DNA from 2 places in the Pseudomonas sp. GW821-FHT02H09 genome. Region 2 is predicted to be linked to the other one. Evidence: predicted binding sites of a transcription regulator. Region 2 holds the regulator's gene; the other holds the start of a gene.

Region 1 (4,395 bases), on a different contig from region 2:
GGGACATGTCTACCTGATAACGCTTGGCGAACCAGGCGGTGAAGGCATTCTTGAACCAGCGCACGCGGCATTCGGCAATGCAGCCGGCCAGGCGCGAAAGCAGGTGATGGGGCAGCAAGTACTGGCTGAGGATAAACAAACGCTTTTTCATTAACTGTCCTTAAAAACCTTAAATCTCTACAGGCGTGTCGGGGTGGTTGCCCCATTCGCCCCAAGAGCCGGCGTAGCCTTTGACTCGCGGATAACCGAGCGCCTTGGCCACCAGATAGGTGAAGCCAGAGCGATGGTGAGTCTGGCAGTGGGTGATCACTTCTTTGTCTTTGGTGATGCCGAGTTTTTCGAGGATCTGCGGCATGTCCTTGCGAATGCGCAGGTTGCGCGCCTGATCCATGCCGGCCGTCCATTCAAAATTGACCGCGCCGGGGATATGCCCGCCTTTGGCCGCGAGGACTTTTTCGCCGGAGTATTCCAGTGGGCCGCGCGCATCCCAGATCGCCAGGTCGGCAGCGCCCAAACGGCTTTGCAAGTATTCGCGGGTGGCGGTGGGTTCGTCGTGCAGGGTCAGGGCGACTGGGCCACCCACCGCAGCCGGGACCTGGATCGACATTGGCAAACCTTCTGTCAGCCAGGCCAGCAGGCCGCCGTCGACATAGTGGTAGTGGCTGTGGCCGATGACATCCAGCAGCCAGATAAAGCGCCCGGCCCAACCGCCGCCTTCGTCGTCATAGACCACGTAGACCGCATCGGGGTTGTGTCCCAGTTCACCGAACAACGCTTCAAGAGTGGCCTGTGTCGGCAACAGGCCCGGCGCAGGCGCCTGTCCAAGCTGAGTACGTTTAGGATCGACGAAGCGTGCGCCGGGAATATGTCCCTCTGCGTAGCGGGCACTGCTGGTCAGGTCGACCAGGATCAGTTCGCGGGCGTCGAGGCGGGTGAGCAGGTCGCCGGGTTCGATCACCAACGGCAAGCCAGAGAAATCAGGCATGTGAGGTCTCCAGAGCAAAAAAGGGAGGATTGTAGCGCAAGCGTCAGGTACCGCGGTTGGTAAAGCTGTGCAGGGCCTTTTCGATGCACAGTGCGGTTTTTCCGAAGGCCTGCACAGTGATTTCCGAGAACGGGCCGCCGCCCTGGTCGGCCACCAACAGCATCACCACCCGGCCGTTACTGCTCAGAGAGCGCAACAATAGATGCTCGCCGCCGAACTGGCTGCGCAGGCTGTTGGGCAGCAGTGCCGAAAACTGTGCGTTGCTGGCCGGTGTCAGGCGAATTTGTGCCGGTTTTGCCAGCAGGCGTTGCAGCACGGAGCTTTGGCTGACCTGCAGGTTCAGAGCGGCCGACTCTTCGGGCAGGCCGGCAATCTGATGGACCCGCAGGCTACTCAGGCTACGGTCCGCCATCAACAGCATCACCCGGCGCATCCCGCAGGCCACCAGCGCATCGCGGGCCAAGGTGATCAGGTGCATCGCGTTGTTGAATCGGCTCGGCTCTACCAGCAATTGCGTGCAGTGTTTGCGCCACATCACCAGGTCTTCGGCCGAGGGCGGTGCTGCCGGGAGCAGGGCGCGATGAATGCGGCGCGTGTTCCAGGGCCAGAGCAACGCTTGGGCCGGGTGCCAGAGGTCGGGCATTGTATGGTTGCGTGCACTCTGTGCGGCTTGCTGGTGCAGTTGCTGCTGAAGTTCGTCCATCGGTACTTGCAGATAAAGGCCGGTCAAGTACTGCCAGCGCATATTGTGCGGACTGTCCCAGGCATGCTGAGCCGACAGCGCCAGGCCGTTGGCCAGCAGCACGGTGTTGGCCGGCTGATTCAGCCAGCGGCGCAAGGCAGGGTCGGCGTCCAGTCGCTGTTGCTGACGCAAAGGGTGATCGCTGTCACGGGCGATGTGCAGAACCTTGACCAATTCCCGCTGCTCGTTGATCAACAAGCGATAGCCCTGCGCAACCCAGACCGGCAAGCGCCAGACTTCGACAAGCGCCAGGCACAATTCCAGCAGGCGCACACCGAACAATTGCTGTTCGACCTTGCGCGCTGACTCGCCCTTGTGAATCACCCTCAGCTCCCACTCTTCCAGCAATTGCGGATGCGTCAGCGTCAATGGCCAGAGCGGCGAAAGGAACAGCAAGCTGCCCCAATGGATGTCTTGCCACAGACGCGCCAGGCGGCTGGCGAACAGGCCGTTGGCCTGTTGTGTGGCGTGCTGGCTGATCAGTTGCAATTGCCGCAAGGCGATCGGGATTGCTTCCTGGGGCAAGGCTGGCAGGCGCGCGAGCAATTGTTCGGTGCGCTTCAAACCGAGACGATTGATCGCGATCTCAAGGTTTTCGGCCGGTTCGGTCATGTTTCCGTGGGTGTGGCGGTTGGCTTCGCGAATTACGCTGAGGGCCAGTGCGGGACTTTCTTGCATGAGCTCGGCGATATCGCGCATCGAACTGCGGTTATCGGCGATGGCTTTGCACACCCGGTCATGACTGGTTTGCGGCACCGGCAAAGACACGGCGTCGAGGAGCTTTATCCAGCCTTCGAGGGTCTTGGGTTTTGCAGTTGGGACTGTCGTTTCATTAATCATGGCTGGGCGCGATCATCATTCACAATTAACACGCCCAGAAGGGGGCAAACTGGCTTTTCGCCTTATCGGGCTATAGTCTGGCGCAGTTTTGCCGATAAGTAGAAGAAGAGTTTTATTAACTTCCGAATATGACCTTGAACCCGACTCAATAAGTACTCTCCTACTATGGCTAAAATCATCGGCATCATTGTCGTATTCGCGAGCGTGCTCGGCGGATACGTGCTCTCCCACGGCAAAATTGCCGCCCTGATTCAGCCTTTCGAGGTCGTGATCATTGGTGGTGCAGCCTTCGGTGCGTTCCTCCAGGCCAACCCCGGTTACATGACGCTGCACGTCCTCAAGAAAGCCCTGAGGATGTTCAGTTCGCGTTTCACTCACACCTTCTATCTGGAGGTGCTGGGCCTGATCTACGAGATCCTCAACAAGAGCCGTCGCGAAGGCATGATGGCGATTGAAAGCGACATCGAAGATGCAGCAGCCAGCCCGATCTTCGCCAAGTACCCGGCCGTGCTCAAAGATCAACGCATGACCGCGTACATCTGTGATTACTTGCGCATCATGTCCTCCGGCAACATGGCCCCCCATGAGCTTGAAGGCTTGTTCGACATGGAATTGTTCAGTCTGAAAGAAGATCTGGAGCATCCTTCTCACGCGGTCAACGGTATCGCCGATGCCATGCCCGGTTTCGGTATCGTCGCGGCGGTATTGGGTATCGTGGTGACCATGGCCTCTCTCGGCGAAGGTGACCAGAAAGCTATCGGCATGCACGTCGGTGCGGCGCTGGTCGGTACCTTCTTCGGTATTCTCGCGGCCTACGGCTTCTTCGGCCCGCTGGCTCATTCGCTGGCCCACGACGCCAAGGAAGAACTGAACGTCTACGAGGCCATCAAGGCTTCACTGGTGGCTTCGGCCTCCGGCATGCCGCCGTCGCTGGCAGTGGAGTTCGGGCGCAAGGTTCTGTACCCGGCGCACCGTCCTAGCTTTGCAGAGCTGGAACAAGCGGTTCGCGGTCGCTAAGTCATGGAAAATAATCAACCGATTATCATCAAGCGCGTCAAGCGCTACGCCGGCGGACATCACGGAGGCGCCTGGAAAATCGCCTTCGCAGACTTCGCGACGGCGATGATGGCGTTCTTCCTGGTGTTGTGGCTGTTGTCCACGGCGACCCCGGAACAGAAGATCGCCATCGCCGGTTACTTCAAGGACCCGATCGGTTTTTCCGAGAGCGGTACGCCGTTCATTATTGACCTGGGTGGTTCGCCGCAGCTGGCGCCGGAAAAGACCATCAACCCAGAGGTCAAGTCGCAGCCGCAGCCGGACAAGGTCATCATCGACACCGATCAAGTCGAAAATATGGCCGAAAAGGTCGAGCAGGAACGTCTCGAGCTGCTGCTGCAAGAATTGCAGAAAAAGGTTGAAGAGAGCCCGCAGCTGCAGAAATTCAAGGATCAGATTCTCTTCGAAATCACCCCGGACGGTTTGCGCATCCAGATCATGGACGCCGAGAACCGGCCGATGTTCGACTCCGGCAGTGCGCGTCTGAAGCCGTATTTCGAAGACATCCTGTTGGCCATGGCGGACACCATCAAAGCGGTGCCGAACAAGATCAGCGTCAGCGGTCACACCGATGCCAAACCCTACACCGGCACCGGCGACTTTGGTAACTGGGAACTGTCGGCCAACCGTGCCAACGCTGCGCGCCGGGCGCTGGTTGCCGGTGGTTATCCAGATACGCAAGTGGCCAGGGTGGTGGGCTTCGCCTCGTCGGCATTGTTTGACCGTGAACATCCGTTCAATCCGGTCAACCGGCGGATCGATATCGTCGTGC
Region 2 (4,395 bases):
TGCATCCTGACTAAACTGGATGAAACGGCAAGCCTGGGCGAAGTGTTGAGTCTGGCGATCAGTCACGAGTTACCCGTTGCTTATCTGACCGATGGGCCGCGGATTCCGGATGATCTGCATTTACCACGCCGCCATCAATTGGTCAGTCGCGCCGTGAGTGTGCAGATGCAGGAAGAACCCAGCGAAGAAGCCATGGCTGATATGTTCGCTGACCTCTACCACAGCCCGACCAAGCGGGTCGGCTAAGGTAATAACGAATAGATTGCAGTGAATCTACATCGATGGTCTGCCATGCATTGTTTCAGTGGTGAACGCGCAGCCAGTTATGTGGCCTCCGTCTAAGTAAGACAAGGTATAGAAAGAACATGGGCAGCATGCATCCCGTACAGGTGATTGCGGTGACCGGCGGCAAAGGTGGCGTCGGGAAGACTAACGTGTCAGTGAACTTGTCCCTGGCTCTAGCTGAGCTCGGCCGGCGCGTCATGCTGCTGGATGCCGATCTGGGGCTGGCGAACGTCGACGTTCTGTTGGGACTGACACCCAAACGCACTCTGGCCGATGTGGTCGAGGGGCGTTGTGAGTTGCGCGATGTACTGCTTCAGGGGCCAGGCGGCATTCGCATCGTCCCGGCAGCATCCGGTACGCAGAGCATGGTGCATCTGAGCCCGGCCCAACATGCCGGCCTGATCCAGGCCTTTAGCGATATCGGCGACAACCTCGACGTGCTGGTGATCGACACCGCCGCCGGTATTGGTGATTCGGTTGTCAGTTTTGTTCGCGCGGCCCAGGAAGTGCTGCTGGTGGTCTGCGACGAGCCGACCTCGATCACCGATGCCTATGCCCTGATCAAATTGCTCAATCGTGACCATGGCATGAACCGCTTCCGTGTGCTCGCCAACATGGCGCAGAGCCCGCAGGAAGGTCGCAATCTGTTCGCCAAGTTGACCAAGGTCACGGATCGCTTCCTGGACGTAGCCTTGCAGTACGTCGGTGCGGTTCCCTACGACGAGTGTGTGCGCAAGGCTGTGCAAAAGCAGCGTGCGGTCTATGAGGCCTTCCCTCGTTCGAAGTGCGCCCTGGCGTTCAAAGCCATTGCTCAGAAAGTCGATACCTGGCCGCTGCCTGCCAATCCACGCGGGCATCTGGAATTCTTCGTCGAGCGGCTGGTGCATCAAACGGCAGGGCCGGTGCTATGAGCGCCAGCGGGTACAACCTCTACAAGGCGTCGGCACGTGACAGCCAGTACGAGCTGATCGAGCGCTATGCGCCACTGGTCAAGCGTATTGCCTACCACTTGCTGGCACGCCTGCCAGCCAGTGTTCAGGTCGAGGATCTGATCCAGGCCGGGATGATCGGCTTGCTGGAAGTGTCGACCAAATACGACGCCAGCAAGGGCGCGAGTTTTGAGACTTATGCGGGGATCCGCATTCGTGGCGCGATGCTTGATGAAGTGCGTAAAGGTGACTGGGCTCCACGTTCGGTACACCGCAATACCCGGATGGTCAGTGACGCAATCCGCTCAATTGAAGCTAAAACCGGACGTGACGCTAAAGATCACGAGGTTGCGGCCGAACTCCAATTGAGTCTCGATGATTATTACGGGATTTTGAACGACACCTTGGGTAGTCGGTTGTTCAGCTTCGACGATCTGTTGCAGGACGGCGAGCATGAAGGGCTGCACGAGGATGGCGCGAGTGCTCATCTCGAGCCGTCGCGTGATCTGGAAGATGAACGCTTCCAGGCTGCGTTGGCGGACGCGATTGCCAATTTGCCGGAGCGTGAGCGACTGGTGTTGGCGCTGTACTACGACGAAGAGCTGAACCTCAAGGAAATCGGTGAGGTCCTGGGAGTCAGCGAATCGCGGGTCAGCCAGTTACACAGCCAGTGCGCGGCCCGTTTACGGGGGCGTTTGGGGGAGTGGCGAGCGCGCTGACAGGCAGTGTGGGGACACTGCGAACGAGGCTGGTATGGCGTAGCCGCACCGGTCACGGCCCGTTGTGCTCCATGCAACCGTTGAGTGTTACGCCGAATTGATTGAATGGCGCGTTCAGGTGCTGGGCGCGTTTTAAGACTGCTTGGAGGTCGAATTGGACAAGAACATGAAAATCCTCATCGTTGATGACTTCTCAACGATGCGGCGGATCATAAAAAACCTGTTGCGTGACCTTGGGTTCACCAACACGGTCGAGGCGGATGATGGTACTACCGCGATTCCGGTCCTCAACAGCGGGAGCATCGACTTTCTGGTAACGGACTGGAACATGCCCGGCATGACCGGTATCGACTTGCTGCGCCACGTGCGTGCCGATGAAAAGCTCAAGCACCTGCCGGTGTTGATGGTGACGGCCGAAGCCAAGCGCGAGCAAATCATCGAAGCCGCTCAGGCCGGCGTGAACGGCTATGTGGTCAAACCATTCACGGCTCAGGCGCTGAAAGAGAAGATCGAAAAAATCTTCGAGCGCATCGGTTGATATGCGGAGCCAGTCCGCCACGGGGGAGCTATGGAGCATAACGAATCTTCACTGGGCGATTTTGAATCGACCCTGAAAAAACATGCCAGCGAACTGGTCGAAAGCCTTGAAAAAGGTAAATTCGGCGACGCCGTGCAACTGATCCATGAGCTCAACCAGACCCGTGATCGCGGCCTGTACCAAGAGGTAGGCAAGCTCACCCGCGAGCTGCATAGCGCAATTGTCAATTTTCATATTGACCCGCACATGCCGCAAGCCGAGGAGGTTTCACAGATCACGGATGCCACTGAGCGCCTGTCCTATGTGGTCAGGCTGACCGAGGCTGCGGCCAACCGCACCATGGACCTGGTCGAGAACAGCACCCCGTTGGTCAATGGCCTGAGCACCGAGGCTCAGGCCTTGAGCGTGGACTGGGGACGGTTCATGCGTCGTGAAGTCGGTGCCGAGGAGTTCCGTGAACTGGCCCGGCGGGTAGACGGTTTCCTGACGCGTAGCGAGCAACAGACTCGTGTCGTGTCGAGCAATCTCAACGACATCCTGCTGGCTCAGGATTACCAGGACCTCACAGGCCAGGTGATCAAGCGCGTGACCCAATTGGTCACGGAAGTCGAAAGCAATCTGCTCAAACTCGTGTTGATGGCCAGTCACGTCGACCGGTTTGCGGGCATTGAACATGACCGCGAATCGATCCTCGCGGAAAAAGATCCGGAAAAACATCTGTCTCAGGGTGAAGGTCCGCAGATTCATGCCGATAAACGTGAAGACGTTATGTCCGGTCAGGACGATGTAGACGATTTGCTTTCCAGCCTTGGATTTTAGGCCGACTTATCAGGAGCACCCATACACATGAGCTTCGGCGCCGATGAAGAGATCCTTCAGGATTTCCTGGTTGAGGCCGGCGAGATTCTTGAGCAACTGTCCGAACAACTGGTTGAGCTTGAAAGCCGACCAGATGATGCGGACTTGCTCAACGCAATTTTTCGCGGTTTTCACACTGTAAAAGGGGGCGCCGGCTTCCTCCAGCTCAACGAGCTGGTGGAGTGCTGTCACATCGCCGAGAACGTCTTCGACATCCTGCGCAAGGGTGAGCGTCGGGTCGACTCGGAATTGATGGACGTGGTTCTGGAAGCGCTGGATGCCGTGAACGGTATGTTCACCCAAGTCCGCGAGCGCACCGCGATCACCGCTGCAACACCTGAATTATTGGCAGCGTTGGCGCGGCTGGCCGAGCCTGCCGCTGCCGATGTTGCACCGGCGGTTGAAGTGAGCGCCGAACCTGTCGTCGAGAGCGAATCGGGCGACATCACCGACAATGAGTTCGAACAGCTGCTCGATTCGCTCAATGCGGTCAAAGCCCAGGCAGAGACGCCTGCGGTGGTTCAGCTGGCTCCAGCGGCTCCAGGCAGCGATGAAATCACCGATGCCGAGTTCGAGTCGTTGCTCGATCAGTTGCACGGCAAGGGCCAGTTCGCCGTTGACGCCGTCACGGCACAAGCTGAGCCTGCTGCGCCAAAGGGCGAAGCGGCCAGCAACGAGATTACCGACGACGAATTCGAAGCATTGCTCGATCAGTTGCACGGCAAAGGTACATTCGCGGTAGATGCACTGGATGCGGCGATCGCTTCGGTGCCAGCTGCTGCCCTGCCAAGTGCTCTGGCGGCTGGCAGTGATCTGATTTCCGATCATGAGTTCGAGTCGTTGCTTGACGAGTTGCACGGCAAAGGCAAGTTCACTGAAGTACCTGCTGCTGCGACTGCGGTAGTGGCGGCGCCTGTTGCCAAAGTGGTTGCACAGCTGGTCACAAAAGCACCTGAAGCCAGGGCCCAAGCCCCAGAACCGGCGGCTCCTGCACCGGCTGCAGCCAGAGCGCCTGCGGCTGCGTCATCGGAAAAACCGGCCAGTGAAGCCGAGACCACCGTGCGGG

What was found. Region 2 encodes FliA, which starts transcription of late flagellar genes. Its sites were predicted from a motif close to CTAAAGTTTNNNNNNNNNNNGCCGNTAA; they were not measured.
Region 1: the regulator FliA is predicted to act here: its motif matches at 2,638-2,665, upstream of motA (flagellar motor stator protein MotA).

The regions. Positions count from the first base shown of each region.
Region 1 is NZ_JBWKVA010000032.1:67,111-71,505, forward strand. Features, by position in the region: gene asd (archaetidylserine decarboxylase) at 1-151, opposite strand, end outside; gene rhdA (thiosulfate sulfurtransferase) at 170-985, opposite strand; gene AC07VR_RS29860 (HDOD domain-containing protein) at 1,029-2,567, opposite strand; gene motA (flagellar motor stator protein MotA) at 2,733-3,584, shown strand; gene motB (flagellar motor protein MotB) at 3,588-4,395, shown strand, end outside.
Region 2 is NZ_JBWKVA010000014.1:63,084-67,478, reverse strand. Features, by position in the region: gene flhF (flagellar biosynthesis GTPase FlhF) at 1-246, shown strand, start outside; gene fleN (flagellar synthesis regulator FleN) at 366-1,196, shown strand; gene fliA (RNA polymerase sigma factor FliA) at 1,193-1,933, shown strand; gene AC07VR_RS19190 (chemotaxis response regulator CheY) at 2,100-2,471, shown strand; gene AC07VR_RS19185 (protein phosphatase CheZ) at 2,502-3,290, shown strand; gene AC07VR_RS19180 (chemotaxis protein CheA) at 3,318-4,395, shown strand, end outside.